DNA from 2 places in the Ohtaekwangia sp. genome. Region 1 is predicted to be linked to the other one. Evidence: riboswitches for the same ligand, from Rfam matches in the RefSeq annotation. Region 1 holds a riboswitch; the other holds the start of a gene.
The links. Region 1 has a riboswitch for thiamine pyrophosphate ahead of V7Q33_RS11085 (class I SAM-dependent methyltransferase). Riboswitches for the same ligand answer to the same signal wherever they lie in the genome.

Region 1 (16,649 bases):
CAATAGAGTCTGATATGACCGGTCAATACAAATTGGTAGGTATAATTGACGATGACCCTAAAAAAAATGGAAAGGATATTAATGGGACAAAAATATATAGCTATGACAAGCTTACGGAGCTCGTTAATAAATTTAAAGTAAAGAAAATTGTAATTGCTGTCAGAAACCTTTCAATCGATCGGAAGAATGAAATTGTAGATGATGCTTTGAATCATTTGATTCGGGTTAGTTATGTAACGTCTTTTGATAAATGGCTAAAGAATGATTGGGACGTTAAAGAAATACGGGACATTAACATTGAGGATCTTCTCGGTAGGGAAGTGATAAAATTAAATAACAAAGCTATTGAAGAAGATGTGCAGGGAAAAATCATTTGTATTACCGGCGCAGCGGGCTCAATCGGATCCGAACTGGCAAGACAGATACTGAACTTTAAACCGTCAACGCTGATCTTGATTGATCAGGCGGAATCTCCGCTATATGAAATTGAACGGGAGCTGCGGAATAAGAACAAGCAAACAAGAATCTTTGTATTCATAGCCGATGTTTGTAACAAAATAAGAATAAGAAGAATCTTTGAAGAGTTTCGCCCGGAGATGCTTTTCCATGCAGCAGCTTATAAACATGTTCCGCTCATGGAGAGTAATCCGTCAGAAGCGGTAAGCGTTAATATTTTTGGCACCCGATTGCTGGCCGATCTTGCTATCGAATTCAAGGTAAAGAAGTTCGTTATGATCTCTACGGATAAGGCTGTCAATCCTACAAACGTAATGGGGTGTACAAAGAGAATTGCTGAGATTTATGTTCAATCTCTCGATAGACATCTTGAAAGGATGGGCATAGCCAAGACGTCTTTTGTAACCACGCGATTTGGCAATGTCCTGGGATCCAATGGTTCAGTCATTCCTATTTTTAAAGAGCAAATAAAAAAGGGAGGACCTGTTACGGTTACTCACCCTGAAATAACCAGATTTTTCATGACTATTCCAGAAGCATGCGAACTGGTAATAGAGGCTGGTGTTATGGGACGAGGAGGTGAGATTTTTATTTTTGATATGGGAAAACCTGTAAAAATCTACGATTTAGCCCGCAGGATGATTAAGCTATCTGGCAAAGAGCTAAATAAGGATATAGAGATAGTATTTACTGGTTTGAGGGATGGCGAGAAACTCTATGAAGAACTGCTGAATGATCAGGAGAATACAATTGCAACGCACCATGAAAAGATATTAAAGGCAAAAGTATCTGAGTATATGTATGAGGAGATTTGCAAGAGCCTTGATTTACTAGAGGATTTTATCGAGGATAGAAACGAACACAAAATGGTAACGTTAATGAAGGAAATTGTTCCTGAATACAAAAGCAACTACTCTCGTTTCGAAATTTTGGATGTAAGTAGTTAAAAAAACAAACGGACAACTTTATCAGGTTGTCCGTTTGTTTTTTGTTTCTGTTCTAAGGCCTTCTATAATAGTATTTTCGTTTTCGATTGTAGAGCTTCCGTTGTGAATCTTGAAAAATTTCGGTCGGGAGATAGTATTGCAGCGTGATATTTGCTAAAAAGTATCCGTCATTCTTATTGGGATTTCCTCTTACACCCTGTTGAGAGGGGATTGGGGGCTGGGTACCAATTTCAACTCTCCGATCTGAAAGAGCTCTTGAAAGATCGCTTTTTAAAGTTGATGCTTCCGGATACCTCCTTACGCTTACATCATCCAGATGGTCGGTGAAGGTTATTCTATATCCACCTTCTATCAAAATATTAAAGAAAGGATCGAGTTTAATACGTGCACCCAAACCAATCGGAATCACAGGAGTGACTCTACTATATCCACTGCCTTCGGTCTGTAGAGGTTCAAGTGCATAAGTTTTCCCTTTGTACTCAGCCTTTGGATTAAAATATAATAGACCTATACCAGCAAAAGCATGCAAATTTATTTGCGACCGTTGATAAAACCGAAGCCCCACAGGACTAAGATTCAAAACCCCGAGCGCACTTAATTCAATGTTGCTTGACTTGAATGAAAGATTTCTCTCTTGTCTGTCATCATTTGCTTTTGCGTCGTTACCTGAGATTTGAAAAAATGTAAGCGTGGTACGGACGCTTATGCGCTCACGCAAATAGTACTCAGCATTTGCAGCGATGTTAAACTTCAGGGCACCAAATTCTCCAGGGTTAACCATTTCGCCATAGTAATTGGCTGTTCCGGAACCAAAACCGACAAGCAAATTTCTATTTCTCCTTGTAGAGTAAAAGCTTTGCGCTTCCATGAAGGAGGGGATCAGACAAATAGCAACGAGAAACCAAAGGAGCCTTTTCATTGATCGGGTTTACGGTCAAAGTTTATACAATATAGCAATTTTGACAGGCTATGTCAGAAAACTCTATGCCAATACTTCTTTTACTCGCTGAGCCGCATCTTTCAGCACGATAGCTGAATACACTTTAAGCCCCGATTGTTCGATGATTTTTGCTCCTTCTTCCGCATTCGTTCCCTGTAATCTTACAATAATTGGCACTTTAATGTCTCCAATCTTTTTATAGGCTTCTACTACACCATTGGCTACACGGTCGCAGCGAACAATACCCCCAAATATATTAATCAGGATGGCTTTTACATTTGGATCCTTCAGAATTATGCGGAAACCGGCTTCTACTGTTTCGGCATTGGCACCACCACCTACGTCAAGGAAGTTTGCAGGCTCACCGCCCGACAACTTGATAATGTCCATGGTAGCCATTGCCAAACCGGCACCATTAACCATACAACCAACGTTACCATCGAGTTTTACATAGTTCAATCCGGCTGTACCAGCCTCAACTTCCAATGGATCTTCTTCTGAGATGTCGCGAAGTTCTGCAAGGTCTTTATGACGATAAAGGGCGTTATCATCCAGATTCACTTTTGCATCAACTGCAAGAATCTTATTATCAGATGTTTTCAATAACGGGTTGATCTCAAACATAGAAGCATCCAGTCCGAGATAGGCATTGTAAAGTGAATTGATGAACTTTACACCTTCTTTGAAGGCATTACCTTCCCAACCAAGAGAAAAGGCAATCTTGCGGGCCTGGAATGGCTGAAGACCCAACAGCGGATCAATCCACTCTTTGATAATTTTTTCAGGATGAGTTTCTGCTACTTCCTCGATGTTCATACCGCCTTCTGTTGAAGCCATAATTACCGGGCAACCTTTTGAACGGTCGAGCAGAATGCTCATATAATATTCTTTTGGTTCGCTTTCACCGGGATAATAAACATCTTCGGCAATCAGAACCTTATTTACTTTTTTACCTTCCGGACCAGTCTGAATTGTTACCAGCGTACCACCCAGAATAGCTTTTACCTTATCAGGAACTTCATTTATACCTTTGGCCAGAACAACTCCTCTGGAGCCGGTTTCTTTCACGGTACCTTTCCCACGTCCTCCCGCATGTATCTGAGACTTAACGACAAACCACTTCGTGCCTGTTTCAGCTTGCAATTCTTTTGCTGCACTTACAGCGCTGTCAGGGGTATCTGCCACGATGCCTCGTTGAACTGCCACTCCATATTTCTTAAGAATTTCTTTGCCTTGGTATTCGTGAATGTTCATTGCATTTTTTGTTTTGGGCGAAACTAGCGTATTTAAAGCTTTATTTCAAAGGGAATATATATAATTAGCGATGTTACGAGCAACGCAGATAGAAAAATCGTATGGACAATTAAAGGTGCTGAAAGGCGTGGATCTCGAAGTAAGCCAGGGTGAAGTAGTGGCTATTGTTGGAGCTTCCGGAGCAGGCAAAAGTACGTTGCTACATATTCTGGGAACGCTGGATACACCGGATAAAGGCAGTATACATATCCAGGGGCAAAACGTATTTGCACAGTCAGCCAAGAACTTAGCAGCGTTCAGGAACCGTTCTATCGGATTTGTTTTTCAGTTTCATAATCTGTTGCCGGAATTTTCTGCTCTTGAAAATGTGCTGATACCGGGATTGATCAGGAACCTGCAAAGTGAAACTGATATGCGAAAGCGGGCGGAAGAATTGTTATCGATGCTCGGACTAAGCTCGCGCATGCATCATAAGCCATCAGAATTGTCAGGAGGAGAGCAGCAGCGTACGGCTGTAGCACGGGCACTCATTAACGCCCCAGCCATTATTCTGGCCGATGAGCCCAGCGGAAATCTGGATTCCAAAAATGCGTTGGAGCTTCATTCTCTTTTCTTTCAACTTCGGGAGGAGCTAAAGCAGACATTCATTATCGTTACGCATAACGAAGAGCTTTCCAAAATGGCTGACCGGAGAATTGAGATAAAGGACGGAATTGTGAGCCAGTAAAAAATAAAAGAAGAGAACCCAGCACTTCCAACTTCGTTGACCTTGGTTCTCTCTTTTCTTGATTAAGCAGGTTTGAGTAGGCTCCGCTTATTTCTTTTTGTAACCCTAAATGTGATACAAATATATAGCGATCACAGAAGGTAATTTTTTGAGACTAAGCCTATAAAGCACGGTGTAAGAAGATGGAATTATCTCCACAATATGCTGATCAAAATTCCCAAAATGTACCTGAGAGGAGCGAAACCTTACGAGTAATCTTACCTGGAAAAACGCACGAACGAATCAGTGTGCCAACACTTCAGAGAAAGTGTCTTCAACCTCAACAAGACCGAGATTGTTAATGGCGATCAGTTTTACCCGCTTTAATTCATTGATGAGAATCGGATCGTACTTGGCCGTAACGCGAATATAGTTCTCCGTGAATCCATGCATCATACCATTCTCAACGTCATTCTCAAACAACACAGTGGATTCACGGCCCAGGTTGTCTTCATAGAATTTCCTTCGCTTTTTATCAGAAAGAATATGCAGCATTTTGGAACGATCTGCCCGCTGGTTTCCGGGCACAGATCCAGGCATTATCGCTGCAGGCGTGTTCTCCCGTTCGGAGTATGTAAACACGTGGAGGTAGGATATATCCAGTTCATTCAAAAACTGGTATGTCTCCAGGAAGTCATCCTGTGTTTCGCCAGGAAAGCCCACAATCACATCAACACCGATGCAAGCGTGTGGCATGAGTGATTTGATCTTCGCCACACGATCGGTATACAACTCACGCAAGTAGCGTCTGCGCATGAGTTTCAGAATCTTGTTAGAGCCGGACTGGAGTGGTATATGAAAATGAGGAACGAATCTTTTCGATGTTGTTACAAACTCAATGATTTCATCCGTCAGGAGATTGGGCTCGATAGATGAAATTCTAAACCGATCGATTCCATCAACATTATCAAGCGCTTTCACCAGGTCAACAAAGCGTTCTATACGTGTGCCGTTTTGGATTCCAAAGTCGCCTGTGTTTACACCGGTTAATACGATCTCACGAACTTCGGTCTTTGCGATCTCATGTGCTGTCTTGAGTATATTTTGAATGCTGTCGCTTCGGCTGCTGCCGCGGGCCAGTGGAATGGTGCAGAAGGTGCACGAATAGTCGCAGCCGTCCTGCACTTTCAGAAAAGTACGGGTGCGATCGTTGATCGAGTAGGAGGTATTGAAAGTGTTGGCCTGCTCGACATCAGAAGCAAATACTTCAGTTTGGGGCTTTCTTACAAAACCATCGAGTAATTCCACCAACCGGAATTTTTCTGCTGCTCCTAAAACGGCATCTATGCCTGGTATTTCGGATATCTCCTGTGGTTTGAGCTGTGCATAGCAACCGATAATGGCTACATAGGCTTCAGGCGATATACCGCGTGCTTCGCGTACGATCTTGTGACATTTCTTGTCGGCATTTTCCGTTACCGAGCAGGTGTTGATGATGAAAATATCAGGAGTATCTGTAAAATCGACCTTTTTATAGCCCTTTTCCTCGAACATGCGGGAAATAGTGGAGGTCTCTGAATAATTCAGTTTGCAACCCAGCGTATAAAAAGCGACTTTTTTCATGATCAAGCCCGCAAAGATAGGGGTTTACGTGTTTAGGTGTTTACGCGTGCACATGTTTATGTTGGGAGGCTTGAACCGTACACACCTAAACACGTATTAACCTAGACACTCAAAAGATATTGCTCTATGCCTTTGATTTTGACATCAAGTTGCTGATCTACCTTTTCGAAGTCCGCGCGTGACGCCAGTGGCGCGTGGGCGCTGATGTAAAACTTGATCTTGGGCTCCGTACCAGACGGACGCACAGATACTTTAGTGCCGTCTTCGAGGTAGAACTGGAGCACATCTGACTTCGGAAAATCAAGGTCACTTTCTTTGCCGGTGAGCAAATCTTTCTCTTTCAGAATTTTATAGTCGAGCAATCGAACTACGCGACTTCCAATGATGGTAGCGGGAGGATTGTTTCTGAACTTCTCCATCATAGCTTTGATTTCCTGCTCACCTTGCTGACCTTTTTTGGTCACGTTCAGCAGTGCCTCTTTATAGTAGGCGAACTCTACGTACATATCGATCAGCCAGTCGTACATGGATTTGCTTTCATCCGCAGCGCTCGCGGCCATGGCAGCAAAGAATGCACAGGATGATACGGCATCTTTATCGCGTACAAAATCGCCCGCCATATAGCCATAGCTTTCTTCACCAGCGGCAACGAATTTCTTCTTGCCTTCAAGTTTACCCATCAGCTCTGCTATATATTTGAATCCGGTTAGCGTGTTATAGCATTCAACGCCGAAGCGTGCGGCCATCATATCGATGAGCTCGGAGGTAACAATGGTTTTGGCGATATAGGTGTTGTTTTTGTCTTTCAGATTTTTCATGATGAAATACATCATGAGACTGAAAGCCTGATTGCCATTCAATAGAATAAATTCTCCGTCTGATTTGCGAACTCCCATACCTACACGATCTGTATCCGGATCGGTAGCCATTACCATCGTTGCATTTACTTCCTTACCACGCTTGATAACAAGCTCCATGGCTGACTGTTCTTCCGGATTGGGAGATTTTACGGTTGGGAAATCACCATCGGGTTCTTCCTGTTCTTTTACAATGTGAATGTTGGTGAAACCGATCTGCTTCAAACACTCAGGCACCATGGTAATACCAGCTCCATGAAGACTGGAATATACCAGCGGAATATTTTTCTGCCGGGCAATTACGTCATGGTTGGGGATGATCTTTTTTACTTCTTCGTAATAGGCCTGTTCTACCTCATCACCAATGAGATGGATGTTGGCAAGTATGGGTTTGAACTTTACCTGTTCAAATGAAGTGATGGCTTTTACTTCTTCAATGATATTTTTATCGTGAGGAGGAACCACTTGCGCGCCACCGGTCCAGTAAGCCTTATAGCCGTTATATTCTTTCGGGTTATGCGATGCTGTAATCACCACACCGGATTGACATTGCAGATAACGAATGGCAAACGAGAGCAGGGGAGTGGGGCGCAATTCATTGAACATATATACTTTGATGCCGTTGGCTGAAAAAACGGCTGCCACTACTTCGGCAAACGTACTGCTGTTGTTACGACTGTCGTGTGCTATGGCGATCTTGATTTCCTGGCCCGGGAAAGTTTTATTCAGGTAATTGGCAAGCCCTTGAGTAGCAACGCCAACAGTATATTTGTTCATACAGTTGGAGCCTGCACCCATGATGCCACGTAGTCCGCCTGTACCAAACTCCAGATCTTTATAGAAATTATCGATCAGTTCCTTTGAGTCTTCCTTATTTAAAAGTGCTTTTACTTCTGCCTTGGTAGCATTATCGATGGCGCGACTGTTAAGCCAGCTTTCTGCCTTTGCGTGAACGGTCTGTAGTAACTCACTCATGATCTTTTTTTACGTTTAAAGGGCGCAATTTATCACAAGTTTTTACAGACGCACTTTTTTCCGCGGTCATTTTTCAATTTCCTCTCTGGCAGGGAGTAACCGAAATGTGGATGTGTCTCCTTCCAGTTGCAAGCCCCAGCGGTGTAAGACAGGATGTTCCAGCGACTTCTCTCTGTACTCATCTGGCGACATGATCGGGATGCCGTAGATAATCGGATAGTACCGCTTGCAATGTGTACAGGTAAAAATACCCTCCATGATGTCGTCCTGATCTTGTTTGAATATTTTGAGTTCCAGGTCATTCTTGTCGAACGGACAGGCGAGCTTGGAAAGCAATGAGGTTTTCATGTGATGAGATTGTAAAGTTGATTCGCTATATCTTAGTATAAATTTTTCTCCAATCGATGCTTGAAGTTTTGTGTGGCTTCTTTCGGATCATCGGCTTTCATGATCGCCGAGATCACGGCCACGCCATCTATACCCAGCAACAAGAGTCCGGGTACATTTTCGGTAGTTATGCCACCGGCAGCGAAAATAGGCATGCTGGTTCTGCTTCTCGTTTGCTCCACGATGTAAGGTGAAACGATCTCGCAGCTATTGGCAGAAGAAGAAGGGAACATTGAGCAGAACGATATATAGTCAGCATGATGGATGGCCCAGTCTATGCGTGCAGAATCATTACCGCAGGTGATGCCGGTTATAAAAGGCCGGCCTATTATCTTTTGCATCTCCGGCCAGTCAGCAGGGATAGAATCGAAATGTACTCCGTTCAAAGCAGTGGTCTGCAGCCATTGCCATGCTTCGTGTATCAACACCGGTACACCGGTTGGCTGAGCCAGCGATAGAGTGGCATTGATAAAACTTTGCTGATCCTGTTGTGGGTGCCAATGGTTCCATAACTGAATAACATCAACGCCACCTTCGATCGCTTCCTTGAGACGGGGAAGTACATGCTCTTGACCGGGATAAGGATCAACCACCAGGTATAGACCGCCATGAATATTGGGCTTACTCATAATATACTTATTGTCAGGTGATCCGTGCTCATTTCCACCCAAGTTGTAATGCCTGGAAGAATGCGTTCCAATAAGGATCAGCCCCGGGATGTTGCAGCTTTTTTTGTGTACCATCTTCAGAAAGTATCAGACCGTTAGCCGGTTCGGTAATTTTGCCGATAACAGTAGCCTGGATTTTCTGGCTGGCAAATTTTTTAAGAAGCGGTTCCAGAATTTCCGGTTTAACGGTGATAATCATCGAGCCGGCTCCAACACAAAATCGCGGATCGATGTTGAATAACTTTCCGATCAATTGTTGCGCATGCCCTACTGGAATGTTGTCGCCATTTACCTCTACACCACAGCCCGAAGCATGAGCAAGCTCAATAATAGCCCCTAGTACACCACCTTCGGTAACATCGTGCATGGCCGTTACGGCAAAAGTGTGTCGGTGAATTTCTCCTGCAATCAGCCCTGCTTCCACGGCACTGGTCTCATAAAATAAAGAAGCGGCCTGTTGTTGAACAGCTGCTCCACATCCTTTCTTTACTGTTTCCGGAAAGCTCAGGGCGAGGATGGAGGTGGCGATCAGTGCGCATTGCTTGGTCATGATCAATATATCGCCCGGTCTGGCGCCTTTACTGGTAATAATCTGCTCGCCTGGAGCAAGGGTGATCATAGTGCCTCCGCCTGCAACGGTAGATTGCAAACCTTCAAATCGTCCGGTATGTCCGCCGGTAATGGCAATTCCTAGCCGTGCGCAAAACTCATGTATATAGCGCCAGTATTGTTCGAAGTCGTCTACCTCAAGCGTTGTGGGCAGGTTCAGGGTAAACTGTGCATATTGCGGGGCAAAGCCGGTGGTGGCCATATCGTTGGCCATCAGTTGCACCGATAGCCAGGCAGATTCGCGCAGACCGAGTGTTGGTATGAGCGACAGCGGATCGCTCGTCATGGCCATGGCTAATCCGTTGGGCAGACTTACCAGCGAAATGTCCACGCCATATTCCGGTCCAATCATTACTTCCCTCCGTGCTGCACCACAGAAGGGAAATATCCTCTCTTTAAAGAAACTGTTCTGAATCTTCCCGGTGTCCGGAAATTGAGTTGCTTCCAGTGTGTCCATAAATCATTCTTTGAATTTTACATGAAGTCCGAAGAAATCACCGTATGGTACTTTCCACTGCTGAACCGGGAACCACTTGGGCAATCCGGTACAATTCCATTCGAGGGTATATTCTTTTCCCTGCAGCGCCTTGTGTATGACTCTGGTTAGCGTTGCCGGAGTGTGAAACGTAGCAGTTACATAGAATGGGTTCTTGCCGAAGAACTGCTGTACTCTTCTGCGTACGATCTTGGGCGAGTTCCGGTTCATCATGCCGAAGAAAATACCATGACGGCTCACCCGTGCAGCTTCACGCACTACCTGAACCGGGTCGCGGTAATATTCAAAAGTGGTAATAAAGGCAACGGCATCGAACGTTTTGTCTTTGAAGGGCATATAGTGCGAATCTGCCAGCACCAGGTCGCCTTTGAATAACTGTGCACCTTGCCCCAGCATAAAAGGAGAGAGGTCGCCACCGGTAGCTTCAATGCCGATGTTGTGCCACCAGCGGGTGAACCGCGTAGTGCCACAGCCAAATTCCAGGAGCGTGCGGATGCGGGGATCGCTCAATACCAAATCGCCCATGATTTTCTTCTGCCAGATCTCTGCACGCTTGTAGCGGCCTTCATACCACAACTCGTATGTGTCGGTATGCTCGCGGTTGAAGAACCATTCTTTCCGGTTCTGCCACGATCTCAGATTTTGTGTGACGAGGTTAAAAGACATAGCTTCAATTTTAAGTGAAAAAAAAAGCCGCATCCAAAAGGAATGCGGCTCACTATCTTATTACCCGTAAAAAGTAAAATCGAAGCTTAGCATTCCCTTCGCTGGTACTAACCAGATCAGGTTCCCCGGGTATAATCTCAGCCACAAGTGGCACCCCGATGCGTTTATTTAACAACAAAGGAAGGCTATTGTGTTGTGAGATGCAAGGGGAGAAGTGTCTTCTAATTTCTTGGTTGTTAAAAATGATGGTGGTTAATTGCGCCAAAATTGAGGACGTAATATGATTTTTAAGATCTTTCGGGCAGTGTGGTTTTTCTCGTTGCTGGGTGTGCTGGCTGCCTTGCTGTATGTATATGCCGACCTGCCGGAGAATGTTATTGTGCAGCAGGAAGGTATCGAAACGGTGCTGCTTACGCGTGATGTTTTCTTTTACATCGTGGTAGCATTCCTCACCATTATCAACGTGTTAGTGTATTTGATTTCAAGTTTGTATAAAAAAGATCATACGTTTCGTGCATGGTTCTACGGACTTATTATCGCTATTAATTTCTTTTTCGTGGTGGGCTTATTCCTGATCAATGCCTATAACAGCGATGAACGTTTCGACTTTAGCCGCATTGGCTTTGCAATCTATGGTAGTGTAGGACTGGTCGCATTGTGGGCGATCAGCTGGCCTTTTGTGCGCTTTTTCGACAAGAAATCATCAAATCAATCAGTTTAGTTGAGCTGATTTTAGCTCTTGCTACACAGTTGATTACAGTATAGTAGTTTATTCATTTTTGTAATTAGAGTTTTTATTGAATCCCTTGAAGTGACTTTAAAATTCATTTTATTAGAACCAGATAGATATTTTGCTGCGGCCCAACAGGCGATCCTTTCGCTTGCAGGTTTTCATGAAGCAGCAGATTTTTTAAACTTTGATATTGAATTTTTTAGTCTTCAATTTTCTGAACGCTAAATCCTATTCGTGCTATGGCAAAATCGGAGAAAGAATCTTCCATGTTTACGTATGATGAATCGAGCATTAAGTCGCTCGACTGGCGTGAACACATTCGCCTGCGTCCGGGTATGTACATCGGTAAACTCGGTGACGGATCATCCAAGGACGATGGTATTTATGTATTGGTAAAAGAGGTAGTCGATAACTGTATCGATGAACACATGATGGGCTACGGAAAGACGATCGATGTAACGATAACCGAATCTAAAGTTACCGTTCGCGACTACGGCCGTGGTATACCCCTCGGAAAGGTCGTGGATGTTGTGTCCAAGATTAATACGGGTGCGAAATACGATTCCGGTGCTTTCCAGAAATCCGTAGGTCTGAACGGTGTCGGTACAAAAGCGGTGAACGCTTTGTCGAGCTATTTTAAAGTGCAGGCATTCCGCGAAGGCCAGCAGAAACTGGCAGAGTTCAGGAAAGGCGTTTTGGTGAACGATCCGAAACCCGGCAAGAGCGAGGAGAAGAACGGAACGTATGTTGAGTTCGAGCCGGATAGCACGATGTTCAAGAATTATCACTTCATTCCGGAATACCTGGATGACTTGATGTGGAACTACGCCTTCCTCAATGCCGGTCTTACCATAAATTATAACGGACAGAAGTTCTTTTCTAAAGACGGTCTGCTCGATCTGCTCAGACAGAAATCTGATGCTGATGATCTTCGCTATCCGATCATTCACCTGAAAGGAAAAGATATTGAAGTTGCTCTTACCCACGGCAACCAGTACGGAGAAGAATACTACTCCTTTGTGAACGGCCAGAACACTACACAAGGAGGTACGCACCTCGCAGCGTTCCGTGAAGGCGTTGTAAAAGGTGTTCGCGAATTTTATAAAACCGATTTTGATGCTGCCGATATCCGTGCAAGTATCATTGGTGCAATTGCCGTGCGTGTGCAGGAACCTGTATTCGAATCGCAGACTAAAACTAAACTCGGATCGATTCATACTGCTCCGGAAGGAGGGCAGCCAATTAAAAGTTTCGTAGGCGACTTTGTTGCCAAAGAACTGGAGATATACCTGAATACCAACCCGGTTGCAGCTGATGCATTGAAGAAACGCATTCAGCAATCAGAACGTGAACGCAAGGAGATCGCCGGTATCAAAAAGCTGGCGAACGAGCGTGCCAAAAAAGCAAACCTGCACAACCGTAAGTTGCGGGACTGCCGCTATCACTTCGATGAAAAGAATCCAAAAGGTGCCGGCAGCATGATCTTCATTACCGAAGGTGACTCGGCCAGTGGTTCTATTACCAAGTCGCGTGATGTGGAGACACAAGCCGTATTCAGCTTGCGCGGTAAGCCGTTGAACTGTTTCGGTCTTACTAAAAAAGTTGTGTATGAGAACGAAGAGTTCAACCTGCTGCAGCACGCCTTGAATATTGAAGACGGTCTCGATGGACTTCGTTACGATAAAGTAATTATCGCTACCGATGCGGATGTGGATGGTATGCACATTCGCCTGTTGTTGATGACGTTCTTCCTGCAGTTCTTCCCCGATTTGGTAAAGGCTGGCCATGTATTCATTCTGGAGACTCCGCTGTTCCGGGTGCGTAACAAGAAAGAAACCATCTACTGCTATAGCGATGAAGAAAAGCAGGCTGCCATCAGGAAGCTTGGAAGCAAACCGGAGATTACCCGCTTCAAAGGATTAGGAGAGATATCGCCGGATGAGTTTGGAAATTTCATCGGAGAGAATATTCGTCTTCAGCCGGTGTTGCTGCATAAAGACAGCCACCTGCAGAAGATATTGGAGTTCTATATGGGCAAGAACTCGCCTACACGTCAGGATTTTATTATTGAGAACCTGCGCATTGAACTGGATAAGGTAGAAGGGGTGGCAGAAGAAAAAACAGAGGAAGAAGTAGAAGCATAGTATTGAAGACATTTTTTTAATCGGTCATGAGTAAGAAAGACAACCCGAAAGCAAACCACGACAACGAGTCGAACGAAGAACCAAGCAACGGTGGCGGTACAGGTGAAGATGTAATCCACTCCATTGCGATCGATGGTCTGTACGAAAGCTGGTTTCTCGATTATGCCTCGTATGTAATTCTGGAGCGTGCCGTTCCGCGGCTGGAAGACGGGTTCAAGCCCGTGCAGCGCAGAATCATGCACTCACTTAAAGAGATGGACGATGGCCGGTTCAATAAAGTAGCGAACGTGATTGGTAACACCATGCAGTATCACCCGCACGGTGATGCTTCCATTGGTGAGGCAATCGTAAATATAGGGCAGAAGGATCTGCTCATTGAAACACAAGGTAACTGGGGAGATGTTCGCACCGGCGATGGTGCAGCAGCGCCACGTTATATAGAAGCGCGCCTCTCGAAGTTTGCGCTCGATGTTGTTTACAACGCGCAGACTACCGAATGGCAATTGTCGTACGATGGTCGTAAGAAAGAACCGGTTACGCTGCCGGTAAAGTTTCCGCTGTTGCTGTCGCAGGGAGTAGAAGGTATAGCGGTAGGTCTTTCAACCAAAATTTTGCCGCACAACTTCTGCGAGCTGATCAAGGCTTCTATTGATATACTGAAGGGTAAGAATCCGAAAATATACCCTGACTTTCCCACCGGAGGTATTGCTGACTTCAGCGATTACAACCAGGGATTGAGAGGAGGGAAGATCAAGGTGAGAGCCAAGATTGATGTGCTTGACAAAAAGACGCTTGTTATCAAGGAGATACCTTTCTCAACCACCACAACATCTCTCATGGAGTCGATCGTGAAGGCGAGTGAGAAAGGCCAGATCAAGGTAAAGCAGGTGATTGATAATACAGCTGCCAATGTAGAGATCCAATTGCAATTGCAGCCAGGGCAATCTCCGGAAGTAGCGATCGATGCCCTTTATGCATTTACGGATTGTGAAATATCGATATCGCCGAATGCCTGCGTGATTGTGGACGACAAGCCACGGTTCATGCCGGTGAACCAGATATTGAAAGCCAATACGGATCAAACCGTAGAACTCCTGAAGCGTGAGCTGGAGATCAAACGTTCAGAGCTGATGGAGAAGATCCTGTTCTCATCACTCGAAAAGATATTTATCGAAAACCGTATATACCGCGACATTGAAGAAGCGGAAAGTTGGGAAGAAGTAATTCAGACGATCGATAAGGGACTGAAACCTCACAAGAAGAAATTCTATCGCGAGATTACGACAGATGATATTGTACGGCTCACGGAAATACGCATCAAGCGTATCTCCAAATTTGACTCATTCAAAGCAGATGAGATGCTGCGCGATCTTCAGAAAGAACTGAAGGAAACAGAACATCACCTGAAGAACCTGACTGATTTTGCTATTGCTTACTTCCAGCGACTACTTGAGAAATATGGCAAAGGTCGCGAGCGTAAAACAGAGATCAAGAGCTTCCAGTCTGTTACGGCTGTGGAAGTTATCGCAAACAACCAGAAGTTATATGTGAACCGCGCTGATGGCTTCATTGGATATGGTTTGAAGAAAGATGAGTATATCTGCGACTGTTCTGATCTTGACGATGTAATCGTGATCCGCAAGGATGGTAAAGCGAGAGTGTCGCGTATCCAGGATAAAGTCTTCATGGGTAAAGATATACTGTATGTAGGCATCTGGAAGAAAGGTGACGATCGTATGGTATATAATGTGATCTATGCCGATGGAAAAGGAGGTAAGAGCTTCGCGAAGCGTTTCAATATACCAGGTGTTACCCGCGATAAGGAGTATGATTTGACGCAGGGCAATCCGAACTCCCGCATTCTCTATGTGAGTGGAAATCCGAATGGCGAAGCGGAGAAAGTAGAAGTAAAACTTTCGCAATCCAGTACCGCGCGCAAGAAGATATTTACGTACGACTTTGCCGAGTTGGAAATAAAGGGCAGAAGCTCTCGCGGAAATATACTTACACCATACCCGGTTCGTAAGGTTGACTTCCTCAAAGCGGGGGGATCGACTCTAAGTAAACTTGACCTCTGGTTCGATGCCGATGCAGGTCGTTTGAACAAAGAGAAGCGCGGGCGCTATCTGGGCAAGTTCGATGTTGATGATAAGCTTATCACTTTCTACCGCAATGGTTCTTACAAGATCACGAATTATGAACTTACCAATCGTTTTGATCCGGAGAAGACGTTGCACGTAGAGAGATTCAATCCTGAAAAAGCTATATCGGCTGTGTACGTAGATGGCGAGAGCAAGCAGTATATGGCGAAGCGCTTTATGATTGAAACGACTACACTCGATAAGGAATTTGGATTTATCTCAGAAGGCATCGGCTCACGCCTCGTGGCCGTAACCACCTCTGAAACACCGGAAGTAGAAGTGGAGGTAGTGAAAGCTAAAGATAAACCGAAGGTAACAGAAGTTGTGAACCTCGAAGAGGTTGTAGATATCAAAGGCTGGAAGGCCGTGGGTAATAAACTTTCTCAGTACAAGGTAACGAAAGTAAACCTGGTGCAGGAAGAAGAAACCGGTTTGGAAGAAGGTGATGAAGAGAGTGCTTTGACAGAGACTACTGACACGGATCAGTCGTCAAAAAAAAAATTGAGTTCGAATCTGAGCCCGAAGTCGAAGCAGACGGCCAAGTCAGCCTCTTCGGCGAGCCCGAAAAAGCAGGCGGTGAAAAAGGAGAAAGCAAAAGCCAGGCCCCAAGCCACCAGCAAAAAAGCGAGCCCACCAAAAAAATCCAAGTCGAGCAGCAAGGCCTCTTCGGCCAAGCCAGCCAAAAAAGCAGCGAAGAAAGCTCCGCCAAAAAAGGCGAAGAAGAGATAAGGAATAAGTCCGGAAGTCCGGAAGACGGAAAGTCTTCTGGCACTTTCAGCGCAGGCGATACGATTGAGTTATCAGTTTAGTCGTTATCGGCGAATTGTTATCCGTTAATTGTGGGTGTGATGCTTACAGTTAGCGGATAATTTTTTTTTCCACAGATCTCACAGAATTGCATATCCGTTATCAGTTAATCGCTATCGGGCAAGATCGAAAAAGACGGGAATGAATTTCATGCCTGGTGCCCTGAGCTGCCAGGATGCCATACGCATGGTAAGGTTCCCGCAATAGCATTGGAGAATTTGAAGGATGCAGTTCAATTGT
Region 2 (16,649 bases), on a different contig from region 1:
ACAACTTTAACATGTTCTTTCGCTATCCGATCTTTCAGCGATGCCTGCAACAGTTTTATATCATTACTCAAATCATCAGGCGACAACTGAGCAGCACCTTCCAGTGCATCTGCCAGGAATGGATCGCTCAACGCTCTTCGTTCGAGCGCGTGCATCTCGGCCGGCGATAGTTCACCTCTCAGGTATTTTTCAATATCGTGCTGCAGATCAGCCATGTTGCTCCATACAAATCTTCAGATTTCGTTTGCCGTTCTGGATATAACTTTTCACTTTGTTATCATCAAAGCCAGTGAGCTGCACAATTTCCTTGTAGCACTTCTGCTGCAGATAAAACAATTGAACACACTGTTTCTGTTCAACCACCAGCGTATCGATACATCTCTCCAATTTAGTGATATTTGCCTCTGTTTCGGGTTCTTCTTCCAGATGTAAAAAGCCATCATTTTCCATAAGCGATGGTGAGATTTCTTCAAAAATCTTTCCCTTCTTCGATCGTAGCTGCATCAGGCAATGATTTCGCGCCGTTGCATAAAGCCAGCTTTTAAAATGCGTTACCTCATGTTCCCGTAACGTAATTACCAGCTTTTCAAACAGCTGCATCACCGCATCGCGGCTTTCCTCACGGTCTTTCAGATACTTCATGCATACACCCAACACCAACGTCATGTACCGGTCATACAGCTCGCCCAGCACCGGCAGCTCACCGCTACGCTTATACTGTGCCAGAAGCTCTGCATCGGTTAATGATCTATGGATTTTCAACGAAGACATGTTCGTTTGAAAAATAGAAAAAAAATTCCAACTGCTTTATGGAATCTTTTGCGCATCCGCATCTCACTGACAAATCAAATTTATACTGTCATGAAAAAGTCTATTGGGATTCTGGCGATGCTGGTGATCTTCTGCACCGGTTTTATAGCGCCTGCGCCGCGCACGATTACGGGTAAAGTTACCTATGCAAAAGATGGCAGCCCGCTTCCGGGTGTAACGGTAATTCTGAAAGGCACCACTACGGCAACCGTAACAGACCATCTTGGTATGTATAGTATTGTTGTACCAGAATCGGGAGGCAAACTGGTGTTTTCCTATATCGGATTCCAATCGAAAGAGGTCAAGATCGGCACCTCTAATACACTCAACGTTTCACTGCAAGACGATGCAAAGGAACTGCAGGAAGTTGTTATTGTAAAGGATGACAAAAGATTGTATCGCAAGCAAGCGCCTGTTCGTGTAGCGGCCGAACAGGCAAAAACTTATGATATGTCCATATCGATGGGAAATGTGCAACCGGAGCCCGCAGAGCAATGGAATACAGAAGAATACGATGCTATCAATGAAAATATTTTTCATGATGCGTTGCGAAATCCTCTTTCTACTTTCTCTATTGATGTAGATGCAGCATCCTATAGCAATGTGCGCCGTTTTATTAACAATGGCAGTCGCCCTCCGAAAGATGCAGTACGCATTGAAGAGATGGTAAACTATTTTGATTACGATTACAATCAACCAAAAGGTGAAGATCCTTTTGCTGTAATCACCGAAATATCTTCCGCTCCGTGGAACAGCAAACACAAGCTTGTACATATAGGTCTGCAAGGCAAAAAGATTGCTACTGAAAATTTACCGGCTTCCAACCTCGTGTTTCTTATAGATGTATCAGGCTCTATGAGTGATCCTAACAAATTGCCGTTACTCAAATCATCTTTAAAAATGCTGGTAGAAGAATTGCGTCCGCAAGATCACGTTGCCATTGTGGTATATGCCGGAGCCGCAGGTTTGGTATTGGAGCCTACATCCGGTGCCGATAAAAAGAAAATTATAGAATCGCTGGACAGACTCGAAGCCGGTGGATCAACTGCAGGTGGTGCCGGTATAAATCTGGCATATGCTACCGCGAAACAGTACTTTAAAAAAGGCGGTAACAACCGCGTGATCCTGGCAACTGATGGTGATTTTAACATCGGAGAATCCAGCAACGCTGCGATGGAAAGACTGATTGAGGCGAAAAGACAAGACGGTATATTTCTCACTGTGCTCGGCTATGGTATGGGCAACTATAAAGATTCAAAGATGGAAGTGCTCGCCGATAAAGGTAACGGTAACTATGCCTATATCGACAACATTACGGAAGCCCGCAAAGTATTGGTAAATGAATTTGGAGGTACGCTCTTTACCATTGCCAAAGATGTGAAGTTGCAGATCGAATTTAATCCGGCAAAAGTAAAAGCCTATAGATTGATCGGATATGAAAACAGAATGCTGAAGAGCGAAGATTTCAACAACGATAAAAAAGATGCAGGCGAGCTGGGCTCCGGCCATACCGTTACTGCGCTATATGAAATTATTCCGGTTGGTGTTGAGAGCGAGTTCTTCAAGATTGATGAACTGAAATATCAGACTACCAAAGTTGATCCGGCAGCACAGAAAACAGAAGAGTTGATGACGATCAAGCTGCGCTATAAAAAACCGGATGAAGATGTGAGCAAGCTCATTGTACATCCATTGAAGGACAACAACATTGCACTTGGCAAAACATCTGATAACTTCCGGTGGTCAGCTTCTGTTGCAGCGTTTGGCATGTTGCTGCGCGAATCAGAATACATTAAAAGCTTTACCTATGATGATGTAGTGCAGTTAGCGCAGGGGTCGCGGGGAGAAGATAAGGAAGGCTACCGCATTGAATTTATCAACATGGTGAAGTCTTTTGGATTGATAGCCAGCCGATAGCTGATTTTATTCCACAGATAATTAGCTTCCGGGAAATTTTTAATACTTCCCGGAAGCTGTTATTTTTATATTTTTGCGCTTGATGGAAGACCTCCCGAAACAACACTATACTGAAGCTGAGAAGCAAGCGATTTTTCATGGTGAGTTTATGCCCCACATCAACTCCATGTACAACTTTGCTTACAGGCTTACACTTGATTCAGACGATGCAAAAGATCTGTTGCAGGATACTTATTTAAAAGCGTATCGGTTCATTGAATCTTTTCAGAAAGGAACTAATGCTAAAGCGTGGCTGTTTCGAATTTTGAAAAACAGCTTTATTAATGACTACCGAAAGAAGAGCAAGGAGCCTTCGAAGGTAGACTATCAGGAAGTTGAAAGCTATTACAACTCGGAAGAGGTTGACAGGCAAATAACACCTGATTTGCGAGTGGAGGCGCTGAAGGATATGATCGGTGACGAAATATCCAACGCCCTCAATGCCCTGGATGTTGATTTCAGAACAGTTATAATTTTATGCGACCTGGAAGGATTTAAGTATGAAGAAATGGCGAAGATTCTCGATATCCCTATTGGAACCGTTCGTAGCCGTCTTCACCGGGCCCGTAACCTTCTGAAAGAGAAATTAAGTGAGTACGCGAAACAAATGGGTTATAAAACCGCATGAACCTTATGAGCACCCCTGATCCGAGTAAGATGAAGCTTGATTGTCCTGAGAAAAACGAATGCCTCAAAATGCTTCAGTTAATTCTTGATGGCGAAGCAACCGCCGATCAAAAAGATCATTTTCTGAAACATCACCTCGAAGAGTGCATGCCTTGTTATAAGAATTATCATTTGGAAGTAGCCATACGTCAGCTCCTCAAAACCAAATGCTGCCAGGATGCGCCTCAACAACTGGTAGACGACATCAAGGCAAAAGTAATTCAAAATCTGGCGAGCTAACGAATGGCGGGCAAAGCGCTTATTTTTTCTGCTCCCTCCGGTTCGGGGAAAACTACGATCGTTAAACATCTTCTCGCCACGAACCCTGATCTGGGTTTTTCCATTTCTGCTTCTACCCGCGACAAGCGTGGCCGTACTGAACAGCACGGTAAAGATTACTACTTTCTAACACCCGAAGAGTTTAAAAAGAAAATCGATGAAGATGCATTCATCGAATGGGAAGAAGTATATGCGGGTAATTTTTACGGCACATTAAAATCAGAGATCGAGCGCATCTGGAAAGAAGGTAAAGATGTGATCTTCGATGTAGATGTTAAAGGCGGACTTAATCTGAAAAAATATTTTGGCGATAAAGCATTGGCCATCTTTGTTAAAGTTCCTTCCATAGAAGTTCTCAAGGAAAGACTCAATGATCGTGGAACAGAATCGCCCGAAAGTCTCTCACGCAGATTATTCAAAGCTAATTTCGAAATGAGCTTCCAGGATAAATTTGATGTTGTACTGGTTAATGAAACGCTGGATAAATCGCTGGCCGAAGCGCAGCAGTTGTACAATAATTTCAAGAACAGTTAAGAGGTTCAATGTTTCCTGTGCATAGAAGTATCTTAAATAAAGATACTATATATTGTAACATAGGAACCACTTAAACGTCTTCTCGGCATCAATGAAAACAGGTCTCTTCTTCGGCTCATTCAATCCCATTCACATGGGACACCTCATCATTGCCAATTTAATGGCCGAAACTACCGATCTGAGGAAAGTCTGGTTTGTTGTATCTCCTCAAAATCCGTTAAAGCCCAGCAAGGGTCTGTTACATGAGTTTGACCGCTACGATATGGTGCGGGCCGCTATTTTTGATAACTATAAATTAGAGGTATCGGATATAGAATTTCATCTTCCCAAGCCCAGCTATACCATTCATACATTGGTACACCTGCGCGAACGCTTTCCTGATAAAGACTTTAAGGTAATTATGGGCGAAGACAATCTGGCCTCTTTTACCAAATGGAAAAACTACGAACGCATTCTGGAAGATTATGGACTTTATGTGTATCGCCGGCCCAACGTGCAACTTTCGGAACTCCATTCGCATCCTAACGTTACAATCGTAGAAGCTCCGTTGCTTGATATTTCTGCTACATTCATTCGTAACTGCATCAGAAATAAACAATCTGTGCGTTATCTTGTTCCGGATGTTGTGGAGGAGATGATTCGCACTAAAGGCTTTTACCAAGATTAAAACCCGATCGTATTTCATGTCAATATTCAAATGGCTGTTGCAGGCGTTAACACCGGCTTCAAGATTGGTATACCTGCTCTCGCTCCCATGTATTTTATTATCCATGCCGTCCTTCGGCAGTGGCATTCGTGGTACGATTACCGATGAGAACGGAAAGCCACTGGCATTTGCTTCAATATTTGTGAAACGTGCTGGCACCGGAACAACCGCGAATGAAATCGGCTACTACGAAGTTACACTGGACTCCGGCCGGTATGAAATCATCTATCAGTTTCTTGGCTATCAAACGGAGGTCCGAAACATTGAAGTGCTCCACGATTTTGTTCAGGTAAATGTAACACTGAAACCACAGGCTACCGTGCTGCCAACGGTAGTGGTGCAGGATGGCAACGAAGACCCTGCCTATACCATCATGCGAAAAGCTATTGCCAAAGCTAAATATCACACGCAGCAACTGGACAGCTATACTGCACGGGTATACATTAAAGGAGCCGGTAAGTTGAAAGATTATCCATGGCTTGCCAAACGCGCGCTGCAAAAAGAGGGGATCGAAAAGAACCGGGTATATATTTCAGAATCCGTAAGTGATGTAAAATATACCCGACCCAATAAGTTTGAAGAGAAAGTAATATCCATTCGCAGTGATGGAAAGGACAACAACACTTCGCCTAACCAGTATATATTCGGCAGCTTTTACGAGCCCGAAATACAAGGCACTATATCGCCATTATCGCCCAAAGCATTTTCATACTATAAATTTGAATATCTGGGAACCTTCCAGGACAGGAATTATGAAGTGAGCAAAATCAAAGTAACACCACGCCTCAAAGGCGATAATGTAGTAGACGGTGTTATTAACCTGGTGGAAGACTGGTGGAGTATACACAGCATCGACATCCACACGAGCAAGATGGGCATACAGGTTTATATCAAAGCAATCTATGCTCCTATAGAAGACAAAGCATGGTTGCCGGTTTCACATCAATTTAAAATTGAAGGCAAGGCGTTTGGATTTGAGGCTGAGTATAAATACCTCGCCACGGTGAGCGATTACAAGATCAAGCTCAACCCCAAGCTGTATGTAGACAATGAAAAGATGGAGGTGATTGATGAAAAAGTACAGAAAGAAGAAGCCAGAAAAATAGTAGCACAGAGTAAAGCTGCTGCTTCCAAAAAAGGGAAACAGCCACAACAGGATAACGCCAAGCTCTTGCAGGAACGTCTGGAATCCGGGAAGGAGATTACACGCAAGGAGTTAAAGACAATGATGAAAGAGTATGAAAAGCAGGAACTAAAGCAACAAAAAGAGCCTGAAGTTATTTCTGACAATACCTTCAAGATCGATAGTGGTGCTTATAAGAAAGACTCTACCTATTGGTCGTCGGTGCGACCGGTGCCTTTAACCACCGAGGAAATAAAAGGCTATCAGAAGTCAGACAGCATGGCTGCCGTTGCACGCAAGCAGGAAGAAGGCGACACGCTGAAGTCATCTAAACATAAAGGTTTTCAACCGTGGGATATTCTGATTGGAGACAGCTATAAAGTTTCCAGGCATTCCAATTTCAAAATACATTTTCCAATGCCGGGCTTTAATACCGTGGAAGGGTGGAACCTGGTATATAAAGTTTCGTTTGGAACGATTTTGCAAGACACCAACAAAACGCGGCTCACCATTACACCCGCGTTTCGCTATGCTTTCTCCCGAAAAGTTGCGTCAGGCAATACCAGATTGGTGCTGCGCAATAGTAAATACCGGCTTGAGTTGGAAGGCGGACGATATGTAAAGCAATACAATGCAGACGAACCTATTCTGCCTATCGTAAACAGTCTTACGACACTGCTATTGGAGAAGAACCTGATGAAGCTATACGAGCGCAGGTATATAGACCTGTTGTATCGCAGAAAATTAAGTCAATTTGTGTCTGTGAGTGGAACACTTTCATGGAGCAAACGGCACGAATTGCAAAATACATCCAACTATAAATGGGTAGACCGCAAGAGTATTGAAGGCTATACAGAGAATCGCCCGGTAAATGCAGAGCTTGCAGATACGGGCTTCCCCGACCACGAAGCGTTCATTGGGTCCGTACGGGTAACGGCGAGGCCGTGGCTTAAATACAATATCCGTAACGGACATAAACATGAAATACCCAACTCATCGCCAACCTTTACGCTTGATTACCGGAAAGGCTTCAATTCCATTTTACAAAGTGATGTAGATTTTGATCAGATCGAGCTGGGTATAAAACATGAATTTAACATTGGTGTTCGCGGGCATGTAGATGTAGCATTGCGTGCGGGTGGATTCCTGAATAACAACAAAATGTATTTCATGGATTATAAGCACTTCCTGGGCAACCTTACGCCGTTTGCCACAAGCGATCCCGTGGGAAGTTTCCGTTTGCTGGACTATTACAACTATAGCACGGACGACCGCTACTTTGCCGGTAATGTTCACTATCACTTCCGCAGATTCCTGGTTACCAGTTTTCCGCTGGCGCGTATGGCCGGTATAAGTGAGAACGTATTTGTGAACTACCTGGCCACACCTATGTCAAAGAATTATACTGAGGTAGGCTACTCGATCGATGGCATCCTGCGCTTTCTTCGGCTGGAAGCTATCGCAGCGTTCCAGGATGGCAAATATCTTAACTATGGATTTCGCATTGGCATCAGCACAGCGCTCTCCGTTAATTTCTCCGATAATTAATAATCGCTTGCGTGGCAATTCACCATTCACTTAGATAGTTTAAGTTTGTAGTGATACTGCCATGCAACTATCCATCGATGATTTTCTGAAGCTCCGCGCGCAACTGCCGGTTGTAGATGTTCGCTCCGAAGGCGAATACCAGGAAGGTCATGTTCAAGCTGCTGTTAATATTCCTATTCTCAACAATGCCGAGCGTGTGGAGGTTGGCACTGACTATAAACGCAAAGGGCAGGCGGAGGCAATAAAAACCGGATTTCGTCTGGTCGGTCCGCGGTTGTTGAATATCATTAATGAAACAGAGCGTGTAGGCAATGAGTTACTCGTGCACTGCTGGCGTGGCGGTATGCGGTCGTCTAACTTCTGCCAGTTTGTGGGCATGGCAAAAATCAAAACACACCAGCTTGCCGGCGGCTATAAGGCATATCGCACCCGAGCGTTGGAGTCTTTTATGCTGCCGTTGGAATTGGTAGTGGTAAGTGGTTGCACGGGTAGTGGCAAGAGCGAAATGCTTCGCGCACTCAAAGCGCATGGCGAACAGGTAATAGACCTGGAGCAACTGGCATCGCACAAAGGCTCTGTGTTTGGAGGATTAAGCATGCCTCCACAGCCTACTACAGAACAGTTTCAAAATGATCTCTTCGAAAATATACTCAAGCTCGATCGCTTACGGAGAGTATGGATTGAAGATGAATCCATCGCGGTTGGAAAAATATTTCTGCCGGAAGGATTGTGGCGACAGATGAACGAGAGCCCAATCGTTGAAATCGTAGTGGACAGAGCTGTGCGCATTCAAAGGCTTGTAGAGGAGTATGGACCTGCCGATCGCGAACAGTTTCTCGAAGCAATGACACGCATCACTAAAAAGTTGGGCGGTCAACACTTCAATGCAGCACGCGATAAGCTGCTTACCAACGATATGCCTGCGGTAATTGACATTCTCCTCACCTATTACGACAAGGCTTACACCAATGGTTTATCCAAAAAGAAACATCGTGTAAAAGCTTCTGTTGCCTGGAATGGCAGCAACCTGCAATCATTCGCCGGTAATTTGAGTCAGGCGGTTAACCAACTGTTTCGCGGTAAGCTTACCCTATAGCAACGTTGCTATAAATTCATTTCAATAAGTATTCCGATCCTTTTACTTTGCAGTATGGAAACGATCAAGCTTACACAATATAGTCATGGTGCAGGATGTGGATGTAAAATCTCTCCCGCTGTATTGGAAACCATTCTACATTCCGATGCACCCAAGACCATCTTTCCCGAGTTGCTGGTGGGTAACGAATCGAAAGATGATGCTGCTGTATTCGATCTGGGCGATGGCACCTGCGTGGTAAGCACTACCGATTTCTTCATGCCCATTGTAGATGACCCCGCCACTTTTGGTGCCATTGCATCGGTAAATGCCATCAGTGATATATATGCGATGGGCGGTGAACCGATCATGGCAATTGCTATACTCGGTTGGCCCATCAACAAGATACCCGCAGAGGTTGCCAAGGGCGTATTGGAAGGAAGCCGCAAAGTATGTTTGGAAGCCGAGATACCGCTGGCCGGTGGCCACAGCATTGATTGCCCGGAGCCTGTGTTTGGCTTGGCCGTTACCGGAAAGCTGAAGAAAGAAAACCTGAAACGTAACGATACTGCACGTGTAAACTCATTACTATACCTCACCAAACCGATTGGTATAGGCATTGTTACCACCGCACAGAAAAAAGGTATTGTGCAGCAGGCACATTATCAACGAGCCGTTGACAGTATGCTTACGCTCAACTGGCTGGGTGCTGAAATCGGCAAACTCCCCTATGTAAGTGCCATGACGGATGTTACGGGTTTTGGTTTACTGGGGCACTTGTACGAAGTGTGTGAAGGAAGTAATCTTTCTGCTGAAATAACCTTCAGTAAAATTCCCACGTTCGATTTTCTCGATATATACCTTGATCAGAAAAGTATACCAGGGGGCACCATACGCAACTGGGATAGCTACGGTTCCAAGATCAGCGCTATCACTGAAAAGCAAAAAGTTATTCTGGCCGACCCGCAAACCAGTGGTGGATTATTGATTGTAGTCGATGAAGATAAGCAGACTGAATTTGAGGCTACGATGCTGCAGCACAATTATAGCTTGCGTCCTTTCGGGCGACTTGTTCCTAAAACTAAAACAGTTATAGAGGTAAAGTAATTTTTGTGATGCCTTGGCGGTTATTGAACAAACGCCATGCTGAGGATGCCGAACAGCATAATTATTTTACAAACTGTGCTTAGCGTGTTAAAATCTTTGGTGGTGTCGGCAAGCACCAGGCGATATAACAAAATTAGCAGCGGCACAAACAGGAAAATAACGTAGTATTGAATTGGCAGGGCTTTATAAAAATGATTAAGCAGCAATACTGTGATGGCGAAGACTGCAATGATCAGGTATATAACAAACTTGGTTCGCCTTAGTCCCCAAACAATAGGAAGTGTTCTGCATCCAAATGTATTGTCGCCTTTCAGGTCTTCCATATCCTTTATGATCTCGCGCACCAGCGTCATAAAAAATGCAAAGCTGGCATAGATCAGAATGAGTGCGCTGCCGCGATAATATAGCAGGTCAACAATCCAGATCGACAAGCCGGTGAGCAATGCCACCGAAAAGTTACCGATAAACGGAAGGCGTTTGAGATTATTGGAATATAGCCAGAGCAAGAATACTGACATCACATTGATGGCTGCTATTCTCCACGAAAGAAATAACCCCAGTAAAATACCTGCACCCGAAAGCACTACATGAAAAAGAATAGCATACCTGCGCGGTATATTCCGGCCAATGACAACGCGATCCGGCTTGTTGATGTAATCGATCTTTACATCGTAGTAATCATTAATAACGTATCCTGCCGCAGCAATAACAATGGTGGATGCAGAAAGCAGGAAGAGACGAATGTCGCCCGGCAAGGTTTTGTCTATAAGAAAACCGGCAGTGAAATATTGCGCAATGCCAATAATAACCAAGTTGCCAAAACGTGTGAGCTTCAGCAATGATTCAATAAATGTGCGCGTACGGTTAATGGAAGCCATGATATACCTGCATGGCAAATTAAGGAATAAACCTTCCAGGTGTAAAGCCCCGGAAGGTTTATTAAAGAAGAATTAAAACTTCAACGTTAGCATAGCCATAAAATTCCGCCCGGCCTGGGGATAATAATAGTTCTCGCGGTACAATTGCGTACCGGCCGCATAACCCCAGGTATACCCGTTGGAAGCATATTTCTCGGCCAGGATGTTATTCAGCAGAAAACTTAACACGATCTCTTTCATGAAAGTCGGTTGAATGGTGTACGTAAGGCGCACATCGTTCACTACATACGAGCCGATGCTGCGGCTGGCATTCGAGGTATTATCGAGGTATTGACGCCCAACGTATTTGGTAAGCAATGTAGCTTCCAGTCCGCGGAAGGGTTTATAGTTGAGGCCCGATCCTGCAATTACGTTTGGCGAGAAGGAAATGTCGGTATTGTGATATTGCTTGCGCACCTCGTTATACTCATCGAAGTTTGCACCGTAGTCGTAATATACTTCTGTGAAATTTTTGATTTTGTTGCGGCTCAGTGTAACGTTCGCATTCCACGAGAGTCGCTCCGAAATTTTAAGCGCCCCTTCCAGCTCTATACCCATGCGGTAACTATTATTCACATTGGTGCGAATGGAAGCTCCCACATCATTCAATTGTCCTGTGAGTACCAACTGGTCTTTATAGTCCATCAGGTAATAGTTGGCTTTCAGCATATAGGTTCTTCCCATTACTTTATATCCTGCTTCCAGGTTATGCAGGCGCTCGGCACGAGGATCTTGTCCCGGAAGGGCAGCCACAAAATCATCACGCACCGGTTCACGGTTTGCTACACTATACGATGCATATACGGTTTGATTTTCATTGACAGCATATGTAACGCCAGCCTTCGGATTGAAGAAGTTAAATTCCTTATCAATAGCAATAGTATTCTGCTCGTTCTCAGTACCGGCCGCCTTATACGTTACCCTGCGATATTGAAGATCGATATAGCCATTCAGCCGATCGGTAAACGCATAGGTAGTTTTACCATATATATTAAAATCGCGCTTGTCGCCATTGTTAAAATAGTATTGATATTCTGTAGGAACAGGCGATACCTGTGCCCAGATAATCTGACCATAATGATCGCCATCGTAGCGATTCCATGCACCGCCCAGTATAGCATTCACTTTATTCTTCTCGTAGTTGAGCGAATAGGTAAATCCATAAAAATCATTGTTCAGCCAACGCCTGCGCACAAGATCGGTTGATTGAATCGTGGAATCGCCAATTACCACCGGTGATAATCCATAGCTCGAGAATTTTTGATTGTACCGATATTCTTCATAATAGCCCTTACCCGGTGTATAGTGCAGCGATACGTTTGCTGAAAAACCATCGGCTATATGTTGTGAGAAATGCAGCTGATAATGATCCTGGCGATAATCATCCACCTGGTTTTTATAAGTATAGGGATTGAATGTACGACTGTTGGAGTTCAGCAAATTCTGCGTTTGTGCTTCGTTCCATCCTTCGTTGGAAGCGGTAGTGAGCATGGCCTCTACATCGTTGTTGAGGCGCGATTGCGGCACGCCATACCACGCCTGGTATGTTCGCTCTTTGCCACCGAAGGTGATGGCTTTGATCATCGTATTGCCCGCATAATATCCGGCGGAGAAATAATACGATTGCAGATCGGAAGTGGCGCGGTCTATAAAACCATCGGATACAATTTTTGAAACACGTCCGTCAATTACCCAATGATCGTCCAATAACCCTGTACCAAAAGATGCACTGTTACGAAACGTTCCAAACGAACCTGCCGATGACATAATGGTAGCATACGGCTTGTCATTGCGAGTGTTGGTTTGCAAATTTATAGTGGCACCAAATGCACCACCGCCATTGGTAGATGTACCCACACCACGTTGCACTTGTACACTTTGTGACGATGCTGCTATATCTGGCACATCCACCCAAAATGTTCCGAGCGACTCTGCATCGTTATAGGGTATACCATTTACCGTTACATTGATGCGCGTGGCATCGCTTCCGCGAATGCGAATGCCGGTATAGCCTACACCAGCACCTGCATCGGAAGTTGTTACGGCAGATGGAGTCCAGTTGAGCAATAAAGGTAAATCCTGCCCGAAGTTTTGCTTCTGGATGGCGTCCTTGTTTACGTTTGTAAATGTAGCCGGGGTCTTTTCATCGGCACGCGTAGCGGATACTACTACTTCATCGGTCATCACAAAGGTTTCTTCGAGACGAACGTTAAGCTCAGTGTTAGAAGATACATTTACTTTCTCCGTTTTATCAGCATATCCGATAAAGCGTGTCATCAGGGTATATTCGCCTGCCGGTATTTTTTCAAACCGGTACCTTCCAAAGGCATCGCTCACGGCTATATAATTCGTGCCTTCCAGTTGCAGCGATGCGCCTGTTAATAACTGATTGCTCCGGGAATCACGAACGCTTCCCGTAACCGAAAACTCCTGCGCATGCACGCGCAACGACAACAGCACCGTTGCTGCCATAAAAATTACCTTGTACATTTTTTTAAAATGTGGTTTAAACTAACAGCGCACAGGGGAATGCTCTGCGTACGTTTAACCTTGCCTCCCTTCGGCCGCATTACCGGCATCAGGTTCATTGGGTATAATCTCAGCCCGTTATATTAAGGCACCCCTCGTCTTTCGACAGCACAAAGTTAAAAGCATAAAAACCGATTTTGCAAAAAAGATTGTCAGCAACCGGAATTACTGGACCGCCTGCCTGAATCGAAATCGTTGAATTACTTATCCTTATCGGGAATAATTTGCACATTTACGGGTGCAATAATTTTAGGATATGTTCAAGGCTACAGTCAACAAAAAGAATTTCGATATCGCTTCTTCCGATGATGGATTTACAGTTAACGGAAGTCCTCTGAGCTGGGACCTGGTAAAGGTTGGCGATGGATATTTTCATATTTTGTATGAACAGAAAAGTTATCGTGCTGAAGTGGTAAAGACCGATGCCGCCACCAAAACCTTTACGATTAAAGTAAACGGCAGAATATATACCGTGGCCCTCAAAGATAAATTTGACTTGTTGCTGGAAAAGATGGGCATGGCCAACGGTGCTGCTGGCAAGATGAATTTATTAAAGGCCCCTATGCCCGGGCTGATCATTGATCTGAAAGTGAAAGCCGGCGATGTTGTAAAGCAAAACGATCCGTTGCTGATACTGGAAGCGATGAAGATGGAGAACATCATCAAATCGCCAGGCGAGGGAACGGTTAAAAATGTGAAAGTGAAGAAAGGCGATAGCGTAGAAAAAAATCAGGTGTTGATCGAGTTCTAAACGCAGCCAATAACCGGGCGTGTAGGGCTAACGGTGTATTAAACTCCGGCTGGACTCTTGAAGCACCCTCCCTTCCGTGCGTATACCAAATGCATGGCCGAACAGTAAAAAAATCCCATATTTCATTTCCCGTACTTTGTTGCGGAATTTTAGAAAGCCCTGTGCTTTGAATATATTGCGCCAATTTCGCTGTATAATCAACCCAACATACGAATGAAGTATAAGCGTATCCTCCTCAAACTCAGTGGTGAAGCATTGCAAGGATCTTCCAAAAACACCAATATCGATCCCAATGTGCTGGAGCAGTATTGTGAAGAAATCAGAACCATCAAGAATCAGGGTGTAGAAATTGCCATTGTAATTGGTGGAGGAAATATTTTCAGAGGTGGCCAGGCAGAGGCGCTGGGTATAGACCGTGTGCAGGGCGACTACATGGGTATGCTGGCTACGGTGATCAATGCTATGGCATTGCAAAGTGCGCTCGAACGTCATGGTATGTTTACCCGCCTCATGGCTGGTATAAAAATGGAACAGGTGTGCGAGCCATTCATCAGACGCCGGGCAATACGCCACCTGGAAAAAGGAAGAATCGTTATTTTCGGTGCGGGTATTGGTAATCCATACTTCACAACAGACTCTACAGCCAGCTTACGCGCTATTGAAGTGCAGGCAAACGTGGTGCTCAAAGGCACACGTGTAGATGGTGTTTATACTAAAGACCCGGAAAAGTTTCCGGATGCTGTGCGTTATAGCAAGCTGTCGTTCCAGGAAGCGTATGAGAAAAATCTCAACATTATGGACATGACTGCCTTTACTCTTTGCAAAGAAAACAAGTTGCCGATCATTGTTTTCGATATGAACAAGAAAGGTAATTTATTGAAAGTGGTGAATGGTGAAGAAGCTGGTACGTTGATCAGCTAATTAACATCACGAATCTAAATTTGTAAACGAACTCATACTCATATTTTCTTTTATGGAAGAGATTGAACTATATCTGGAAGATGCCCGCGAATCGATGACCAAGGCATTAAATCACGTTGGTCATGAGCTTACAAAGATCCGTGCCGGCAAAGCCAACCCCGCTATGCTGGATGGCTTGCAGGTTAGTTATTATGGCGCCATGACACCACTGAACCAAGTGGCCTCCGTTACCTCTCCGGATGCCCGTACACTTTTTGTTAAGCCGTGGGAGAAAGGAATGATCCAGGAAATTGAGAAAGCCATCATCAATGGTAACCTGGGGTTGAATCCTCAAAATGATGGTCAGCAGGTAATCATCAACATACCGATGCTTACGGAAGAAAGACGCAAACAACTGGTAAAGCAAGTTGGCCAGGAATGCGAACACGGCAAGGTGAGCATTCGTAACATCCGCAAGGATACCAACGAACAACTGAAGAAGATCAAAGGTGTGTCTGAAGATGATGTAAAGAATGCGGAAGAGAAAGTTCAAAAGATGACTGACGACTTCATTATAAAGGTTGATGCGCTGATGAAGAAAAAAGAAGCCGAGATCATGACGGTATAGTCCAAGATCAACCGCTATAATCATAAACAAAAATCCCGGCTCATCCGGGATTTTTATTTGTATCTATAATTAAACTTATCAAAGCCGCTGCAGTACGTGCATTCTGTGTGCATCCAGCTTCAGCAGGATAAAGAGCAACACGGTAAAACTCAGTAGCGAGGAACCTCCATAACTAAAGAATGGCAATGGTATACCAATTACCGGGAATAACCCGATCGTCATGGCAATGTTCGTGGCAAAGTGAAAAAATAGTATACACGCCACTGAGTAACCATATACCCGCGCGAACCGGTTTTTCTGTCGCTCGGCCAGATAGACTACGCGCAAGAGCAATGCCATAAACAACGCCACCATAAACAGGCTTCCTACCCATCCGTGCTCTTCACCAATAGTGCAGAAGATAAAATCGGTATACTGCTCCGGCACAAATTTCAACTTCGTTTGTGTGCCTTTCAAAAATCCCTTTCCAAAAAAGCCACCACTACCAATCGCTACTTTCGATTGATATACGTGGTACCCGGCACCTAACTGATCAAGCTCCGGGTTGATCAACACCATTACCCGTTTCTGGTGGTGTTCTTCCAACAGGTTGTTGAAGATAAATTCAACGCTGGTAATGGTGAATGCCAGTACTAATGCACCTGCTGTTATGATTATGAGCCGCTTGATCTTCTTTCTGCGATTGAAATATATAGTGATGGCCCAGGCCACGGCAATTATTCCGAACAAAATCCAGTTGTTTTCCACCAATAGTGTAAGTATAAAAATAACCGCCATACCCAATCCTACGAGCAACAGAAATGGCGACATGCCTTCGCGGTAAAACACCAGCAGAAATACCATAAATACCATGGCTGTACCGTAGTCTTTTTGCAGAAGGATTAACAAAATAGGAGCTCCTATCATCGCAAAGAGTATAATCTGATTCCGCAGGTTATCCATGCGAAATCCAATCGTGCCTATATATTTCGCTACTACGAGCGCTGTTGCAAATTTGGCAAACTCCGAAGGCTGCACGCCAAATGATCCAAAGCCCAGCCACGCCCTGTTACCACCAACCTCTTTACCGATGAACGGTACCAGCAACAACAGGAACAACACTCCGCCATATATAAAGTAG

Region 2: linked by a shared signal. The riboswitch ahead of V7Q33_RS01850 (TonB-dependent receptor) and the one ahead of V7Q33_RS11085 (class I SAM-dependent methyltransferase) in region 1 are both predicted to bind thiamine pyrophosphate.

The regions. Positions count from the first base shown of each region.
Region 1 covers NZ_DAIQRQ010000021.1:26,087-42,735, forward strand. Annotated here, with positions in the region: gene V7Q33_RS11040 (polysaccharide biosynthesis protein) at 1-1,403, shown strand, start outside; gene V7Q33_RS11045 (DUF6089 family protein) at 1,456-2,322, opposite strand; gene sucC (ADP-forming succinate--CoA ligase subunit beta) at 2,386-3,597, opposite strand; gene V7Q33_RS11055 (ABC transporter ATP-binding protein) at 3,668-4,324, shown strand; gene mtaB (tRNA (N(6)-L-threonylcarbamoyladenosine(37)-C(2))-methylthiotransferase MtaB) at 4,607-5,926, opposite strand; gene V7Q33_RS11065 (phospho-sugar mutase) at 6,028-7,758, opposite strand; gene V7Q33_RS11070 (Trm112 family protein) at 7,825-8,106, opposite strand; gene V7Q33_RS11075 (thiamine phosphate synthase) at 8,139-8,774, opposite strand; gene V7Q33_RS11080 (AIR synthase family protein) at 8,803-9,879, opposite strand; gene V7Q33_RS11085 (class I SAM-dependent methyltransferase) at 9,883-10,584, opposite strand; TPP riboswitch at 10,661-10,752, opposite strand; gene V7Q33_RS11090 (hypothetical protein) at 10,865-11,305, shown strand; gene V7Q33_RS11095 (DNA topoisomerase IV subunit B) at 11,557-13,461, shown strand; gene V7Q33_RS11100 (DNA gyrase/topoisomerase IV subunit A) at 13,488-16,331, shown strand.
Region 2 covers NZ_DAIQRQ010000002.1:181,840-198,488, reverse strand. Annotated here, with positions in the region: gene V7Q33_RS01905 (energy transducer TonB) at 1-215, opposite strand, end outside; gene V7Q33_RS01900 (RNA polymerase sigma factor) at 208-771, opposite strand; gene V7Q33_RS01895 (vWA domain-containing protein) at 862-2,727, shown strand; gene V7Q33_RS01890 (sigma-70 family RNA polymerase sigma factor) at 2,810-3,394, shown strand; gene V7Q33_RS01885 (anti-sigma factor) at 3,400-3,672, shown strand; gene gmk (guanylate kinase) at 3,676-4,245, shown strand; gene nadD (nicotinate (nicotinamide) nucleotide adenylyltransferase) at 4,337-4,912, shown strand; gene V7Q33_RS01870 (DUF5686 family protein) at 4,929-7,622, shown strand; gene mnmH (tRNA 2-selenouridine(34) synthase MnmH) at 7,684-8,718, shown strand; gene selD (selenide, water dikinase SelD) at 8,773-9,804, shown strand; gene V7Q33_RS01855 (geranylgeranylglycerol-phosphate geranylgeranyltransferase) at 9,825-10,682, opposite strand; gene V7Q33_RS01850 (TonB-dependent receptor) at 10,755-13,211, opposite strand; TPP riboswitch at 13,260-13,356, opposite strand; gene V7Q33_RS01845 (biotin/lipoyl-containing protein) at 13,507-14,001, shown strand; gene pyrH (UMP kinase) at 14,215-14,922, shown strand; gene frr (ribosome recycling factor) at 14,975-15,529, shown strand; gene rodA (rod shape-determining protein RodA) at 15,608-16,649, opposite strand, start outside.